3 regions of the Streptococcus hepaticus genome follow, and region 1 is predicted to be linked to each of the others. Evidence: predicted binding sites of a transcription regulator. Region 1 holds the regulator's gene; each other region holds the start of a gene.
The links. The regulator CtsR, encoded in region 1, represses protease genes until heat stress. The targets are predictions, from matches to a motif close to TTGGTCAAAAAAGGTCAAANA.
Positions count from the first base shown of each region.

Region 1 (6,136 bases):
CAGCCTTTTCTGTTGTTTTATTATGTTGAGGAATTATGAAAAAACAAAATTATTTGAGTGCAGCTCTGCTCTCTATCTCTTTCTTTTTAATGTCCCACTTGGCTATTGCGCCCGCTATTCCAAAGTTATATGACTTTTATCATGCAGCAAATCCGAAACTGACCTTGACTTCTGTTGAAACCTTGGTAACCATTCCTGCCATGACCATTACAATCGTTGTTATCTTAAGTAATGTGATTGTGACCAAGCTAGGGAAAAAACGGACTGTTGAGCTTGGATTGGTCTTGATTTTGTTGTCAGGTTTGCTTTCTTTTGCTAGCCAACAATTTCAACTTGTTTTACTAAGCCGTCTTTTACTTGGAGTGGGAATCGGTCTTTACAATTCTCTTTCTATCAGCTTGATTAGTGATTATTTTGATGGCGAAAAGCGTGCGGGGATGATTGGATTGCGGACTGCTGTGTTGAACATCGGTAAAACAGTGACGACTTTCTTGGTTGGTTTTGCTATGTTGTTAGGAGTTCGTTATATCTTCCTTGTCTATCTTTTGGCTCTGCCAGTTCTCCTTGTTTTCCACAAACTTGTGGATGAAATTCCAAATTCAGAAGAAACTGTAGAAAAATCTCTTGTTTTTGACAAAGGTGTTGTCCTTTGGATGTTGATAACTTTCTTGATTGGGATTGCCTATATTGGTGCAACTGTTAAAATTCCGAGTCTGATGGTGACTCGTTATGGTTATAGTGGCTTGGCTTCTAGTCAAATGTTAACCTTATTGGCTTTTTCAGGGATTGTTTTGGGAATTTTCTTTGGGAAATTAGCCAAAATCTTGCAAGAAAATACCTTACCAACAATGTTGGGGATGATAGGATTGGGAAATCTCATGTTTGCTTTGGGTAATCATCAAGTGCTCTTTTATATTGGAGCAATTTTGATTGGAGCTAGTTTTGTTGGTGGCATGTCTTCAGTTTTCAATGCTATTGCCAAGCAGTATCAGCTCAAACAGATTAACTTCGTAACCAGTATGGCCATTACAGCCGGAAATATTGGGGTTATTTTGACGCCACTTATTTTAACGAAACTGTTAGCTGCTCTTTCCTTAGATGTTTTTGTCTTGCCATTCTACCTGACTGCGGGAATGATGGTTCTGGCTTTGGTTGTTTATCGTTTTGCGAAAAAATAAAGAAATCCGAGAGTTTTCTCGGATTTTTAATATGAGATGAATTCACGGATTTGGTCGGCTGTCATACTGGAATCGCAATGAACGCGGACACCGTCTGTTGCTGCGTAGAGAAGACCAGGGACGGTAACAACCTGGTATTGATTGCGGAGCTCAGCTATTTCCAGTGGAGAATAATCAGGATGTTGGCTATGAAGAAAGTAAACTTCTTGCTTTTCTTCTTTGAAAAATTCTAACAAGGTTTGGCAGAATCGTCTACAGAATGAACAGGATTCGCGGCCTATAAAAAGCAGTCCTCCCTCTTTTTTGAGGAGTAATTCTTGTGCTTCTGAGGGGGTAACAGCAGTAAAGTGTTGAACGGCTTCTAAAAATTCTTGTGGACTAAACATGATTTCTCCTTCTCCTTTTTCTTAGTATAGTAAAATCGTTAAGAAGTTTCAAGTAAGAGGGAATGAAAGTGGTCTTTGCTTTCCAAATGGCTTCATTTTCGATATAATAAAAGAATAGTCAAAGTTAGTCAGTGTGGAAAGGAATGAGTTGGTCGTGAAAAATACATCGGATTATATTGAAGAACACATCAAGGCCATTTTGGAGACAGCTAGTGTGGCAGAGCTCAAGCGGAGCGAATTGGCCAGTCGATTTGAGGTAGTGCCTAGCCAGATTAATTATGTCATTAAAACACGGTTTACAGCCAGCCGTGGCTACATTGTGGAGAGTAAGCGTGGTGGCGGAGGCTACATTCGCATTGGACGAGTAACGTTTTCAGACAAGCATGACTTGATTCGTGATTTGCAGAAAAATATGGGCATTAGTCTGTCTTGGCCAGTCTTTCAAGATTTGATGCAGCTCTTGTTTGATGAGGACTTGATTACAGAAAGAGAGGGCAATTTGTTTTTAGCTACAGCTAGAAATGAAGTGCTAGGTGAAGAGGCTTCCTTTATTCGCGCTCGGATGATGCGTGAGATTTTGAGTAAGATTGACAGGAAAGAGGATTAGAATGAAGTATTCGATTGGAGTGGAGCGTGCTTTAGAGGATGCTCAGATTATTGCTCACCGTTATGGTAGTGAGTTTATTGAAACCTGGCATTTTTTGTTGGCTTTTGTGGTCAATCAAGATACGATTGCTGGGACTGTTTTGGCAGAGTATCCAGTGGATGCGTCTGACTATGAAGAGGTGGTTTATCTAGTAACTGATCGTCTCTATCAGGAGCAAGTTTCGCTAACAAATCTGTTACCACAGTCTAAAAAGGCTAAAGAAACTATGGAATTAGCTGAAAAAATTGCAGAAGTTGTTAAGGCGAGTCAGTTGGGGACGGAGCATTTGTTCCTTGCCATGCTCTTAGATAAGCGTTCGACAGCGGTATTGATTTTAGACAGAGTTGGTTTTCATTTGGAGGATTCAGATGATAAGATTCGCTTGGTTGATTTGCGAAAAAATTTGGAAATCAAGGCTGGTTTTAGCAAGGAAGATTTGAAGGCTATTCGTCTTATTCTTCGAGGGACCCCAAGCCCTCAAACAGCAGCAACAGGGATGATGGGCATGCCACAGTCACAAAGTGGTGGTTTGGAAGACTATAGTCGTGATTTGACAGCATTAGCCAAAGAAGGCAAAATGGAACCTGTTATTGGTCGGGATCAAGAAATTTCCCGTATGATCCAAATTTTATCACGAAAGACTAAGAACAATCCTGTCTTAGTTGGGGAAGCAGGTGTCGGAAAAACAGCCTTGGCACTGGGCTTGGCGCAACGTGTTGCAAATGGTGAAGTGCCTGCTAGTCTAGCTGGTATGCGCGTCTTCGAATTAGAGCTCATGTCAGTTGTGGCAGGGACTCGTTTCCGCGGAGACTTTGAAGAACGGATGAACAATATCATTAATGATATTGAAGAAGATGGTAAGGTTATTCTTTTTATTGATGAGCTTCACACTATTATGGGGTCAGGTTCAGGGATTGACTCAACCCTAGATGCAGCCAATATCTTGAAACCAGCCCTTTCTCGTGGGACACTCCATATGGTAGGGGCGACAACGCAGGATGAGTACCAAAAGCATATTGAAAAGGATGCAGCTCTTTCTCGTCGTTTTGCCAAGATAACGGTTGAGGAGCCAAGTGTAGAGGATAGTATTGCTATTTTACGTGGTCTGAAACAATCTTACGAGGTTCATCATCAGGTAGAAATTACAGATGAGGCCATTGTGACGGCTGCAAAATTTGCTAAACGCTATTTGACAGGAAAAAATTTGCCAGACTCAGCTATTGATTTGCTGGATGAAGCTAGCGCTACAGTTCAAAATAGTCGGACTGCAGTGGTTCAAGATTCGCATATCTCTGCTGCTGATCAGGCCCTCTTAGCTGGGAAATATAAGACGGTTGCCAGTCTTTTAGTCAAGGAAATGGATGCTGCAGCGCAAGCCACCAGCTATGAGCTCAAAGTGACCGAAGACCGTGTTCTGGAAACACTTAGTCGCTTGTCAGGGATTCCTGTGACGAAGTTAAGCAAGACTGATGCTAAGAAATACCTCAATCTAGAAAATGAATTGCACAAGCGCGTGATTGGTCAAGACCAAGCGATTTCCGCCATTAGCCGTGCTATTCGTCGAAATCAATCAGGTATTCGTACAGGGAAACGTCCCATCGGTTCCTTCATGTTCTTGGGACCAACTGGCGTCGGTAAGACAGAGTTAGCCAAGGCGCTGGCAGAAGTGCTCTTTGATGATGAATCAGCTCTTATTCGTTTTGACATGTCTGAGTATATGGAAAAATTTGCGGCTTCTCGCTTAAATGGAGCGCCTCCTGGTTATGTTGGTTATGAAGAAGGTGGCGAATTAACTGAAAAAGTTCGCAATAAGCCTTACTCTGTTCTTCTTTTTGATGAGGTGGAAAAAGCTCATCCTGATATTTTCAATGTCCTCTTGCAGGTCTTGGATGATGGTGTTTTGACGGACAATAAGGGATGCAAAGTTGATTTTTCAAATACTATTATTATCATGACGTCTAATCTAGGTGCAACAGCCTTGCGAGATGATAAAACAGTTGGTTTTGGTGCAGCAGACTTGTCTCATAATCAGGCTCATGTGGAAAAACGGATTTTTGAAGAGTTGAAAAAAGCTTATCGCCCAGAATTTATCAACCGTATTGATGAAAAGGTTGTTTTCCACAGCTTGTCAGACAAGGATATGGAAGAAGTAGTTAAGGTCATGGTTAAACCGCTTTACGCTGTGATTGCTGAAAAAGGTATTGACTTGAAGTTCCAACCATCTGCTTTGAAACTCTTGGCCAAAGAAGGCTACGACCCAGAGATGGGAGCTCGCCCATTGCGCCGACTTATCCAGACCAAGGTAGAAGACCAGCTGGCAGAAATGCTCTTGCGTGAAGAAGTTAAGGCAGGTCAGACTTTGAAAATCGGTGTGAAAGCTGGTCATCTTAAGTTTGACATTGTGGAGAACTAGTATGTTAGAAATTGTCAAAATCGGTGTCGAGCAGGTTGAGGAGTTGCAGGATATTTGCCGAGAAACCTACTACGATACCTTTGGTGCCGTCAATCGTGAAGAGGATATTCAAGAATACATGTCGCAAGCTTACGCGATTGATGTGTTACAAAGTGAGTTAAAGGATGCGGAGTCAGCTGTTTATTTTCTCAAGGATGCGGAGGGAATTGCTGGCTATCTCAAGCTAAATATTGGTTCTGCCCAGACGGAGCAAGTGGCGGCTAACAGTATGGAAATTCAGCGGATTTATGTTCGTTCCAGCAGAAAACACCGTGGCTACGGAACTCAGCTCATGAATTTTTCCTTAGAGAAAGCACGTGAGAAAAGTTGCTCTGCTATTTGGTTGGGTGTTTGGGAGCACAATCATGCTGCTCTTGCCTTTTATGACCGTCATGGTTTCCGCCGCGTTGGAGAGCACTATTTTCAAATGGGAGATACCATTGACACGGATTATATTTACTTGAAAGATTTATAGAGAAGGTTTGGACGAAAGTCCAGCCTTTTCATATCAATTAATTGGCAAAGAAAGGGTATTTCTGTACAATAGGGGGAGTAATACTCTTCGAAACTCAAAATTTCTATCTATTACTAGTTTGCTGTACTTAGATGCTAGCAGCAGTTTGTTTGTCTTGGTAATTTTTAGGTTTTATTGAGTATAAGATTAAAAAGGATTATTATGAAAAAACAAGTTGCCGTAATTTTTGGGACCTTTGCTCCCATGCACAAGGGTCATATTGACCTGATTCAGCGAGCTAAGCGTGAGTGCAGTCGTGCCATTGTCATTGTTTCTGGTTATGAAAATGACCGTGGACATAAGATTGGTTTAGGTTTACAGAAACGGTTTCGTTATATTCGCGAGACCTTTAATGATGAGTCTTTAGTAACTGTTCTGAAGCTGGATGAGACGGGAATGCCTCCCTATCCAGAAGGTTGGACTCCTTGGCTTAATGCCTTGATAGAATTGGCGGATATAGAAGAGGATGAAGAGCTCTATTTTTATGTTTCGGAGAAAAATTATGCGGATGAGCTAGAGAGTCGAGGTCTCAAGGCTCACTTTACAGAGCGTAATTTTGGTATTTCTGCGACCTTGATTCGAGAAAATCCAATCAAATATTGGAATGCGATTGCCAAGCCTTTTCGTGGTCATTTCTCAAAGAATATCCTAATTGTTGGTTCTGCTTCAAATGGAAAAACGACACTGGCACGTGATTTGGGGCGCTATTATTCCAGTCCAGTTTCGCTAGAGTACTCCCGTTACTATCAGCAACATTACAATGTACGCGATGATGAGTTAACAGGTAGGGATTATAATTACCTGCTGACGGGGCAATACCGTCAGACTTCAGATTTGATTGATTCAGATAGCAATCGTGGATTGGTCATCGCAGATACCAATTCGACAGTGACTCAGGCTTATTATGATTACTATATCGGAAAGACTTCAACTTCTTTCCACTCGCTTTGCGCTGATACG
Region 1 is NZ_JBINIY010000001.1:35,916-42,051, forward strand. It holds gene ACHUFA_RS00170 (MFS transporter) at 36-1,178, shown strand; gene ACHUFA_RS00175 (DUF6568 family protein) at 1,205-1,564, opposite strand; gene ACHUFA_RS00180 (CtsR family transcriptional regulator) at 1,713-2,171, shown strand; gene ACHUFA_RS00185 (ATP-dependent Clp protease ATP-binding subunit) at 2,173-4,623, shown strand; gene ACHUFA_RS00190 (GNAT family N-acetyltransferase) at 4,625-5,137, shown strand; gene ACHUFA_RS00195 (AAA family ATPase) at 5,339-6,136, shown strand, end outside.

Region 2 (6,136 bases), on a different contig from region 1:
AGCGGAATGTTCATAATCCCTGCCGCACCATTGGTCAAGTCACCTCCGTTGATGATGAGAATACGGATAATTTCCGCTACACCCAGAGTGGCGATGGCAAGGTAGTCCCCTTTAAGACGAAGAGTAGGAATACCAACCAAGAGAGCTACTCCACCCGCCAAGAGCATTCCGACTACAATCGCCAAAATGAAACCACCGTATGTTGGTACTTGTGAGCCAAGAATAGCCACAGCATAGGCACCGATTGCCATAAAACCAGCGTGTCCTAGTGAAAATTGACCAGAGAACCCGACAACTAAGTTAAGACCGACAGCCAAAATAATATTGACACCGATTTGCTCTACAATTTGAATGTAGTAAAAATTAAAGATACCTGCTGCTACCAAGCCATCAATCAAAAGAAAGCCTGCTACAAGAATGGCAAACCAGATGAGATTGATTTTCAAATTTTGTTTCATGGTTACACCTTCTCTTTCACATTTTTACCGAGGATACCACTTGGACGCACCAAGAGGATGAGAATGAGGACGATATAGACAACCGCATCGCGGAAGTCTGACAGACCAACTGCAGTAGCCATTGTCTCCAAAATCCCGATTACAAAGCCACCAAGAGCCGCACCAGGGATAATTCCGATACCACCAAGCACCGCCGCAACAAAGGCTTTAATACCAGGAGTCATTCCCATAAGAGGTTCAATAGAGTTGTAGTAAAGACCGATGAGAACACCACCTGCCCCAGCCAAAGCAGAACCCAGGGCGAAGGTAAAGCTGATGGTACGGTCAACATTGATCCCCATGAGTTGCGCCGCATCACTGTCTACAGAAACCGCACGCATGGCTTTCCCCATTTTTGTCTTGGTAACGATAAATTGCAAGGCCACCATCAACACCAAGGAAATGCCTAGAATCAAGAGCTGAATATTGGTCACGCTAATTGGACCAAGGCTAAACTTGATGGTTTCAACGGCTTGTGGGAAGGGACGAACATTCGCCGAGAAGAAATAAACCATGGTGTATTCCAAGAAGAAGGATACACCGATAGCCGTAATCAAGGCTGCAATCCGTGTTGAATTGCGCAAAGGACGATAAGCCAAGAACTCAATGACAACTCCCAATACCGCTGTCAGTGCCATCGCAATTGGCAAAGCCACAAAGAAACGGACGGCCATATTGTCAATCATCGTCAAATTATTGATAAGGTAATAACCCAGAAAGGCACCAATCATATAAATGTCCCCGTGGGCAAAGTTAATGAGTTTGATAATCCCGTATACCATGGTATAACCAAGTGCCAGCAAGGCATATACAGAACCCAGAATCAAACCATTGACAAGTTGTTGAAGCATAAGTTCACCAAATCTTTCTAAATATTTTTCAAATACAGTACATTATACAAAATTTTCTGACAATTTTCAAGTGATATTGTCTGACAATTCGAAAAAATTTCTATTTTCCAACTGTAAAGAGGGAGTGGGAAAGAACTCCTGGCAAGTAATAAAGAGTTCCCTTCGCTCCCGTATTTTCAGCTCAGGCAGAAAACGTCCACTGGACCTTTTCTCTCCCACCCCCGCACAATTGATTAGGCTATCTTTGAAGCTTGAAAGCGAACAAAGATGTCAATCAACCACTGCGTCTTGCAATTCTAGCTCAAATAAAATTAGGAGTTGGACTTTTTGCCCAGCTCCATCATTCTTTTGATTAATCTACAGAAACTGTATCAACTGTAGCTTGTTGCCCATCTTTCAAGCCCACAACGTAAACAGATTTCACTACATTGTGTTCTTTGTCGATAGACATTGTACCTGTTACACCTTCAAAATCAGCCAATTTAGCCAAGTTATCTTTGATGTCAACAGATGTTTTCGCACCTTCTGCTGCTTTAGCTGCCATATAAACTGAGTCATATGCCAACGCAGAGAACATAGATGGCTCTTCACCGTATTCTGCTTTATAGGCATCGTAGAAAGCTTTTGCCTTTTCACTTGCAGATGTTACAAATGCTGAAAGGTAGTAAACATTGTTAGCTGCTGACGTTGTCGCCAATTCCGCATATTGTGGTGAGTCAAAACCATCTGAACCAAGGATTGGTTGGTTGAGACCAAGTTCACGCGCTTGTTTTGTAATCGTACCTGTTTCATTATAGTAACCAGGCATGATGATGGCATCAAACTTTTGGTCTTTGATTTTTGTTAAAGCTGCTTGGAAGTCTTTGTCACCTGAAGCAAACGTTACTTCTGCAACAATTTCTCCTTTGAAGGCTTTTTTGAATGCCTTAGCTACACCTTTACCATAGTCAGATGAGTTATCGTAGTAAAGAACAACTTTTTTAGCGCTCAATTTTTCTGTTGCATACTTAGACATGATTTCACCTTGGTATCCGTCTGTAAAGGTTGTACGGAAGAAGTACTCTTGTGTATTTCCTTTGCTATCTACGACCAAGTCTGTTTGTGTACCTGAAGGTGTGATCATTGGAACAGCTGCTTTTGTAACGCTTGAAGTTGAAGCACCTGACGCACCTGAAGTCGCAGGACCTACGATGACATTGACACCTTCACTAGCCAAGCTGGTTGCAACTGTTGCTGCTTCTGCTGTTTCAGACTTGTTGTCTTTTGAGACAATTTCAAGTTTTTTACCATCTACACCACCATTGGCATTGATTTCTTTAGCAGCCAATTTCGCACCATTTGCTTCTGTTTGACCATAAGAAGAAACTGCACCTGACAATTCTAAGTTAAGTCCTACTTTAACTGTGTCACCAATTTTTGTACCAGTTGCGTTCGCACCTGCACCACCCGTGCTCGAAACACTTGAACAAGCTACAAGCATGGCAGCCGAGGCAAGACTCACAAGAGCCACAGCAAATTTACTTTTTTTCATAAGATTTTTCCTAAACTTTCCTTATAAATTTAATGATGTAACTAATATACTGAATTATCAGAAAATTGTCAACAAAAAAAGAAAAAGAATTTCTTGAAAACCTTTTCCTTTTTTATCGATATAAAGAACCCACAAAATCCTTGTCAATTTCCTTGAAATAAGATGGAACAACCTTCTTAACAAACTTCTCTTTTTTCAAACTAGCCATGATTTCTTCTGCCTGTTCTTGACGGACATATAAAATAGCATAACGCAGACGACGTGAATGATAGGTCAAATCTCCGTACTGGTTCAATTTACGCGCATCACGATTATAGTGCAAATAAACGGCTAAACTCAAACGTTCTTCTCTCTCAAACATGCTCTTCTCCTTTCTTTTCATTATAACACAAAAGAGAAGTCGGCTTCAACTTCTCTTTTTTTCACTGCTTATTTTAGTTCCGTATTTTTCATGATTTTGTCAATGAAGCCGTAAGCCAATGTTTCTTCAGCACTCATCCAGTAATCGCGTTCTGCGTCTTTGTGGATTTGCTTAACAGTTTTACCAGAGTTTTCTGCCAAGATTTGCTCCAAATTGTTACGTGTTTTCAAGAGGTGTTCTGCTGCAATCGCCATATCTGTTTGCTGCGTACCGCCACCAGTACCCCCCATTGGTTGGTGAATCATGTATTCAGCATTTGGCAACATGAAACGTTTACCTTTAGCACCAGATGAAGCAATGATTGTTCCCATTGAAGCTGCCATCCCCATGACAATTGTTTGCACATCAGCCTTGATGAAATTCATGGTGTCCACAATGGCAAGACCTGCTGATACAGAACCGCCAGGTGTATTGACATAAAGATAGATGTCTTTGGTTGGGTCTTGGGCATCCAAGAATAAGAGCTGGGCAATGACAGAGTTTGCCATATTGTCCTCAACAGGACCTGTCAACATGATAATACGGTCTTTTAATAAACGAGAATAAATATCGTAAGAACGTTCCCCACGACTAGTTTGTTCGATAACTACTGGAATCATACATTTCTCCATTTCTCTATTTCAATAGTTTTATTATAATTTTTTGGTCAAGAAAGGTCAAATAAAAAGTTCATTCTCTCTTTTATATAATTTCTTGACAGTGGTCATTTATAGGGTTATAATTTATATATAACAAATTTCGATATATAAACCATAAAAACATATATCCAAAAAATATATAACAAAGGAGGGAGACAGATGCATTTTCCTGTTCCAGCAGCGCTGACAGAATTTCTCATTATGAGCATATTAGAGTCCAGTGACTCTTACGGATACGAGATTTGCCAAACGATCAAATTAGTTTCTAATATCAAAGAGTCCGCTCTCTATCCCATTCTCAAACGCTTAGAGCAAGGCGATTTATTAGCCACCTATTCGCGAGAATACCAAGGAAGGATGAGAAAATACTACAGCTTAACCCAATTAGGTCATGAGGAACTAGTCCGACTCAAAGATGATTGGGATACTTATACAAGTACCATTAACGGCATTATAGAAGGGAGCATCCGCCATGACAAAAACTGAATACTTGGCCCAATTGGAAAAACATCTGAAAAAATTACCACATAAAGAATTTCAAGAGGCCCTCACTTTCTTTCACGAATACTTTGACGAAGCCGGTCCAGATCAGGAAGAGAGAATTATGGAAGAATTAGGTACTCCAAAAGAAGCAGCCAGCGAACTCATTAACAACATCCTTGACCGTCACATTCAGGGAGAGGATGATGAGGTTGCTGCTGAGAAAGTTGCCTTAGGGAAGCGGCATCTCTATACACTGATCGGTATCGGTATTTGCCTCTTATTCTCATTTTTCCTAGTGTTCGTCTTTCATTCCTTACTCGGAGTCCTAACTTTCTTCCTACTATCTTGCTTCGCTGCCTTTGCCTTCTATATTGGAAAAAACTGGCAAGAAATCCGCGAAACTAAAAAGACCGTTTGGCTGTCAACCCTCGCCATCATTTCTCTACCGATTGCCATTCCTGCTCTCTTTTTCTTAATTGGAGGTTTGCTATTTCTTATCCTCTTAATAATCGGTTTTCTTCTTGCCGGAGTTATATCTGGGCTTGCTGCTTTCATTGCGAGTTTCTATTTTATCTGGGAAGCCTTCACGCTACTTACTCAAGGTGGACATGTTTTCCTTATGGGATTGGGAATTGGACTCTGTCTTTTTGGCGGCGCCGTCCTTCTCTACTTGCTGACTGGCTTTTTCGCCTATTGGGCTTGGCAGTTTGTCAAATTCTGTTTCCACTGGATTTTGAAAAGAGGTAAACGAGCATGAAAAAGAAATTAACTATTAGTATTATTGTCGGTTTCGCCAGTGTGATTTTGGGCTTGGTTCTAGCAGGAATTGGCTTTTTCTCAGGCGGACTCGAAAAGTTAGAAAACATCAGCCAACCGCAAGAAATTCACAAATCCTATGCTAACTTAAGTAGCTTAACCTTTGAATATCTTCCGCAAAGTGTCCTTATCCAAGAATCACCAGACAATCGTTACCATGTCTCCTACTACAATTCCCCCAACAACCTTCACTCTTCTATTCGGTTAAACAAAGACAAAGATAATCTGAGCTTGTCCATCCGAAGCAGTCAGATTAGAATAAAAGGCTTCTTACAAGTCTTTGGCGAAGTTCTTGCAGAAAGAAATCTAAATAGTCAAATCATCACCATCCAAATCCCTAAAAATAAATCTCTCAAAAAATTGAAAGGGTTTAATGGGAATTCAATAACGATAGAAAATAGCAAGATTGAGACCATTGACTTTGATGGCAATATCAATCTTATGAACAGCGAAATCGCAGGAGGAAACATCAATGGCTATAGTCTCAATATCCAACAGTCCAAACTGAAGAATCTGACTATCTCTTCACCGTCTTCACCCAACTATATTTCCAACTCTACTTTAGAAAACGTGACTATTTCAGACTATCACCAATTAGACGCGCAGCAAGTGACACTTTTAGGTGAAAATACCTTCAAGCCTATTTCGGAATCTCTAACCCTGACCAATCTTGACCTGACGGATAAAAATCTTGCAGAGCTCTCCCTCAATATCAGTAATAAGATTGATAAAGCAGCCTTTGCCAAAGAATTCGGCTATACCTATGAAGGGGAAGAAAATCCAGACTACGAAGACAGCAGGGATTTCCAAAACCAAGTCGAAAACATGGGTATTTTCATAAGAGACAAGTATGCGAACCTCCCTATTACTGCTACAGATACGGAGGTCAAGCTGACTAC
Region 2 is NZ_JBINIY010000002.1:201,084-207,219, reverse strand. It holds gene ACHUFA_RS03415 (branched-chain amino acid ABC transporter permease) at 1-458, opposite strand, end outside; gene ACHUFA_RS03410 (branched-chain amino acid ABC transporter permease) at 461-1,348, opposite strand; gene ACHUFA_RS03405 (ABC transporter substrate-binding protein) at 1,701-2,879, opposite strand; gene ACHUFA_RS03400 (DUF2129 domain-containing protein) at 2,992-3,240, opposite strand; gene ACHUFA_RS03395 (ATP-dependent Clp protease proteolytic subunit) at 3,309-3,911, opposite strand; gene ACHUFA_RS03390 (PadR family transcriptional regulator) at 4,098-4,424, shown strand; gene ACHUFA_RS03385 (DUF1700 domain-containing protein) at 4,411-5,178, shown strand; gene ACHUFA_RS03380 (DUF4097 family beta strand repeat-containing protein) at 5,175-6,136, shown strand, end outside.
Region 2: the regulator CtsR is predicted to act here: its motif matches at 3,943-3,963, upstream of ACHUFA_RS03395 (ATP-dependent Clp protease proteolytic subunit).

Region 3 (6,136 bases), 220 kb from region 1:
AAAGACCGTAACTACAGCAACCACGGTATGGGAACGATTATTACCAAGCAAATCATGCTTTTACACCAAGGAAATTGTCAATTTCATTACCTACATCCTGGGCTGGAGGTTGTTCTTACTTTACCAACAGATACAAAGGACTAACAGTTTAGTCCTTTCTTTTCTGACTTTATTACTCTTAAAGTATCTAAACCCGAATTATCTTGCATTTTATTATATGCTCGTTTCGCTTTTCACCTCTATCCTTGCTCTTTTTTCACATATTCGGTATAATATCATGCGGATTATGATTCTATAGAAAAGGATGAAAGAGATGTACTCGAAACGAGTTTATTTTATTATTGGCTTTATGCTCTTTGCGCTCTTTTTTGGCGCAGCAAATTTGATTTATCCAGCTTATCTGGGGCTTTACGCTGGACAACATATTTGGACAGCTATTTTAGGTTTTTGTATTACAGGTGTTTCCTTGCCACTTTTAGGTGTCATGGCAGTCGCTTCGTCTGGTGTGGATGATTTGGAAAGTCTGGCGCAACCTATTTCAAAATGGTATGCCATTGTTTTTACAGCCATTCTCTCACTGGCAGTCGGTCCTTTTTTTGCAATTCCAAGAACTGGGGCAACGTCATTTGCCATCGGAATTGCGCCTGTACTCGGACATAGCTGGCCTGTCAAATTAGGCTACGCCTTGCTCTTTTTCGGTCTTGCCTACCTTCTGTCCGTTTATCCTGGCAAATTAGCAGAAAATATCGGAAAATACCTGACACCAAGTTTAATCTTGATCATCACCATCTTGATTGGTGCCTCCTTTCTTCATCCAGCTGGAAATTTGGGAAGGCCTTACAATGCTGGAAAATCTATCAACCTAGCCTTTGCTTCCCACCCTTTTATCGCAGGACTCATTCAAGGCTATGGGACAATGGATGCCTTGGCTTCTCTGATTTTTGCATCACTGGTTATCGAAGCCAATAAGATTTTTGGTATCACAAAAAGAAAAGAAATCACAAAAGTGACTCTGATTTCCGGTCTCATCGCGATTGGATTGCTAGCTTTTATTTATGTTTTCATCGGTCGCATCGGTGCCACTTCCCAATCCCTCTTCTTTATGAAGGTGGGACTCTTTACCTACAACGGTGATCCAGTCAATGGGGGACAAATTCTCAGCCATACTGCAAGATTTTTCTTAGGAAATATTGGCCAAGCCTGCTTGGGAGTTGCTATTTTCTTAGCTTGTCTCACAACTGCAACAGGATTAATCACTTCTAGTTCTTCTTACTTCCACAAAATTTTTCCTAGATTGTCACAAGTAAGATGGACACAAATTTTTACACTCCTATCAGCAAGTTTTTACTTTGGTGGTTTGGATGTCATCATCCGTTGGTCAACACCTGTTCTCTATCTTTTTTACCCCCTAACCATTACCTTGATTTTTCTGGTGCTAAGTCGAAAACTCTACCACAATCATCCTTTGGTTTATCGAACAACTATTTTCTTTACGCTCTTCCCAGCTCTCTATGACGCGACTGAAAGCCTAGCTGAGCTCACCTACCTCTTCCAAATGCCCCAGACACTTAGCCATTTCTTCCGTGACACTATTCCTTTCGGTGCCTACTCCTTGGGATGGATTTGCTTTAGCGTGACTGGCTACCTCATCGGGTTCATCGTATTACAATTTCAAACCAGCAAAAAAGGATAGCGCAAACTATCCTTTTTTTGATTACAAAACTTTCGATAAGAAATCCTTGGTCCGTTCTTCACGAGTGTGTTCAAAGACTTGCTCTGGTGTCCCTTCTTCGACAATGTAGCCACCGTCCATGAAGATAACACGGTCTGCCACTTCACGTGCAAAGCCCATTTCATGGGTTACAATCACCATAGTCATCCCTGACTTCGCCAAATCTTGCATAACAGCCAGTACTTCGCCAACCATCTCTGGGTCAAGCGCTGAAGTGGGCTCATCAAAAAGGAGAACATCTGGATCCATAGCCAGACCACGCGCGATAGCAATCCGTTGCTGCTGACCACCAGACAGACTCTGAGGGTAGGCGTCAGCCTTGTCTGGCAAGCCAACTGTTTCTAACAATTCACGCGCCTTAGCTTCTGCTTCAAACTTAGCAATCCCCTTTGTTTTGATAGGTGACAAAGTAATATTTTTCAAAACCGTCATGTTTGGAAAGAGGTTAAATTGTTGGAAAACCATGCCCATCTTTTCCCGCATTTTGAAAATATCATTGGATTTGTCCGTAATATCGACACCCTCAAAAGTAACCGTTCCCTTGGTAGGTACTTCCAGCAAATTCATGGTGCGTAAGAAAGTAGATTTACCAGAACCAGAAGGGCCAATAATCACGACCACTTCCCCCTGTTGAATGTCTAGGTCAATCCCTTTCAGAACTTCATTATCTCCATAATATTTGTGTAAATCTTTGATTGAAATAATGGCATCAGACATGTTGAGCTCCTTTGTTCAAAATTCTTTCAAATACTTGCATAATCAAGGTTAAAATACTTGTCATAATCAAGTAATAAAAGGCTGCAAAAATCAGTGGTGTCAATGGAATGTAAGAGGTTGACTGAACTGTCTGCGCACCATTCCACAACTCCATCACCCCGATAGTAGACAAGAGCGAACTGTCTTTGACAATGGTGATAAATTCATTTCCCAAAGCCGGTAAAATATTTTTCAGCGCCTGAGGCATGATAACGTAGCGCATAGCTTGCTTAGGACGAATACCTAGAGAGTAAGCAGCTTCTAACTGCCCCTTTGGCACCGCATTGATCCCTGCACGAACCGTCTCAGAAACATAAGCACCTGAGTTCATGGAAATGATGATAATCCCTGGCAACAAACGTGACAAATCAACGGATAAAATACCAAGTTTAAAAGAAGGCGCAGCAATGTGCATCATAGCAAATGCAATCATAATCTGTACCACCATTGGGGTTCCACGGAAAATCCAGATATAGATATTGCAAAACCAGACTAAAGGCTTGAACTTGCTTCGTTGACCAAATGCCAAGAGAATCCCCAATACGCTTCCAAAGAAGACAACACAGGCAGCAATAATGAGCGTAACAACTGCACCATAATTATAATAATCCAAATATTTTGGTAAAAACGAAAAATTCATTTCTTATCCTATCTTTTCTAAAATAAATATTACTATAACACAAGCAGAATAATTATTCAATTACTTTGATATAAATATTCATTTTCAAACATAAAAAAAAGCACCTGCGTGCTTCTTTTTAATACAACAACTCATAAATTTCCATGGCGATAAGGTCGATGCTGTCGAAGGTATAAGTTTCACGAGCAGCAACATCGCGCAAGGTAAATACAGAGCCATTTTCTTCGTCGTGACTGAAAGCAACCTCAGCAACCACAACGCCATCACGTTCAAAGTTACGTTTCAATGTGCCACCGTCAGTAGCCATTGCTTCCAATCGACTGATAATTCTCACCAAATGTGATTCCATGTCAATTCTCCTATTTCTTTATATACATGTATTCTACCATACTTTCCTTGAAAAGTCTTACAATATTCTTGAAAGTCTCGTTTTTTTACAGGAAAATTCTCTCTCAATCATAGCAGATTCTTGCATTTTAAGTAAATCTTGTTATAATAAAACTGTATTTGACCTTTATTGACTATTGATAAAATACACAAGTTTGAAAGAAAGAAGAATGCCTATGTTATGCCAAAATTGCCACATGAACGACGCAACCATTCATCTCTATACTAACCTTAACGGAAAACAACAGCAAGTGGATCTCTGCCACAATTGTTACCAGATTATGAAGACAGATCCAAACAATGCCATTTTGAAAGGACTGGGAGATTTCCATAATCCAAATGATATGGATCCTTTCAGCGAGTTTTTTAATAATATTGGAGGCATTACAGGACGTACGCCAGCCGGAAATCCAAATTACGGGAAAACACCACCAACCCAAGCAGGACAAAACAGAGGCGGTAATATTCCACCTCAAAGACCGCAGGAACCTCAGCAGCCTAATGGTCTTCTGGAAGAATTTGGGATTAACGTGACCGATATTGCTCGCCGTGGAGACATTGACCCTGTCATCGGCCGTGACGAAGAAATCACACGCGTGATTGAAATCCTCAACCGTCGCACCAAAAACAATCCTGTCCTCATCGGAGAACCTGGTGTCGGTAAAACAGCCGTTGTCGAAGGACTAGCTCAAAAAATTGTTGACGGCGCTGTTCCACAAAAACTACAAGGTAAGGAAGTCATCCGCCTTGATGTGGTCAGCCTGGTGCAAGGAACCGGTATCCGTGGACAATTTGAAGAGCGGATGCAAAAGCTCATGGAAGAAATTCGCAATCGTCGTGAAGTCATTCTCTTCATTGACGAAATCCATGAAATCGTAGGGGCCGGCTCTGCTGGTGATGGAAATATGGACGCTGGAAATATTCTCAAACCAGCCCTTGCCCGTGGCGAACTCCAATTGGTCGGCGCAACCACTCTCAACGAATACCGCATTATCGAAAAAGATGCAGCTCTTGAACGCCGCATGCAACCAGTCAAGGTGGAGGAACCAAGTGTGGACGAGACCATCACCATTCTAAAAGGCTTGCAAAACAAATACCAAGACTACCACCATGTTCGCTATACTGATGAGGCGATTGAAGCGGCTGCAGTTCTTTCCAACCGCTATATCCAAGATCGCTTCCTGCCTGATAAGGCCATTGACTTGCTAGATGAATCTGGGTCAAAAATGAATCTGACTCTCAACTTCGTTGATCCAAAAGAAATTGACAAACGCTTGATTGATGCTGAAAATCGCAAAGCGCAAGCAACTCAAGATGAAGATTTTGAAAAGGCTGCCTACTACCGTGACCAAATTGCCAAATACAAGGAAATGCAGAAAACCAGCCTTAGTGAAGAGGATATTCCTCTGATTACTGAAAAAGAAATCGAAGCCATTATCGAGCAGAAAACCAATATTCCTGTTGGTGATTTGAAGGAAAAAGAACAAACTCAACTCATCCATCTAGCAAGTGACCTCAAGGCTCATGTCATCGGTCAAGATGAGGCTGTAGATAAGATTGCCAAAGCCATTCGTCGCAACCGTGTCGGACTTGGAAGTCCAAATCGTCCTATCGGTAGCTTCCTCTTTGTCGGTCCAACTGGTGTCGGTAAAACAGAACTTTCTAAGCAGTTAGCAATCGAGCTCTTTGGCTCAGCTGATAGTATGATTCGATTCGACATGTCCGAATACATGGAAAAACACGCTGTCGCCAAGCTGGTTGGTGCGCCTCCAGGTTATGTCGGCTATGAAGAAGCTGGGCAATTGACTGAAAAAGTTCGCCGTAATCCTTATTCTCTCATCTTGCTTGACGAGGTTGAAAAGGCACATCCAGATGTCATGCACATGTTCTTACAAGTCCTTGATGATGGTCGATTGACAGATGGTCAAGGTCGAACAGTCAGCTTCAAAGATACCATTATCATCATGACCTCAAATGCAGGTACTGGTAAGGTTGAGGCTTCCGTTGGTTTTGGTGCTGCACTGGAAAATCGTAGCCAGTCTGTCTTAGGACAACTTGGCAACTTCTTCAGTCCTGAATTTATGAACCGTTTTGACGGTATCATTGAATTCCAAGCCCTTAGCAAAGCTAACCTTCTTAAGATTGTCAGCCTCATGCTTGATGATGTCAATAAACGCTTGTCAAGCAACGGTATCAGCCTTCATGTCACCGATAAGGTCAAGGAAAAATTAGTTGACTTGGGCTATGATCCAAAAATGGGTGCCCGTCCATTGCGTCGTACCATTCAAGACCAAATCGAAGACGCCATTACAGATTTCTACTTGGAAAATCCAAACGAGAAAAATCTACGTGCCGTCATGACATCAAGCGGTAATATCCAAATCAAAGCTGCTACAAAAGCATAGAAAAAACAGACCGCGGTCTGTTTTTTCTATTTCTTTAATAAGTTGAGTCTTTCCATTCCACATGACAATCGAAAATTTGTTGATTTTCCACCTGAGCATGTCCTTCAATTTCATCAATTAAAATGCGCGCTGCTTCTTGGCCTTCTTCAAAAGCTGGTTGCACAATAGTAGAAACTGTTGGAGAAGAAAAATCTGTCCACTCTAAATTGTCAAAGC
Region 3 is NZ_JBINIY010000001.1:257,312-263,447, reverse strand. It holds gene ACHUFA_RS01450 (sensor histidine kinase) at 1-144, shown strand, start outside; gene brnQ (branched-chain amino acid transport system II carrier protein) at 314-1,693, shown strand; gene ACHUFA_RS01440 (amino acid ABC transporter ATP-binding protein) at 1,715-2,449, opposite strand; gene ACHUFA_RS01435 (amino acid ABC transporter permease) at 2,442-3,128, opposite strand; gene ACHUFA_RS01430 (DUF1797 family protein) at 3,247-3,477, opposite strand; gene ACHUFA_RS01425 (ATP-dependent Clp protease ATP-binding subunit) at 3,692-5,920, shown strand; gene ACHUFA_RS01420 (LacI family DNA-binding transcriptional regulator) at 5,955-6,136, opposite strand, start outside.
Region 3: the regulator CtsR is predicted to act here: its motif matches at 3,633-3,653, upstream of ACHUFA_RS01425 (ATP-dependent Clp protease ATP-binding subunit).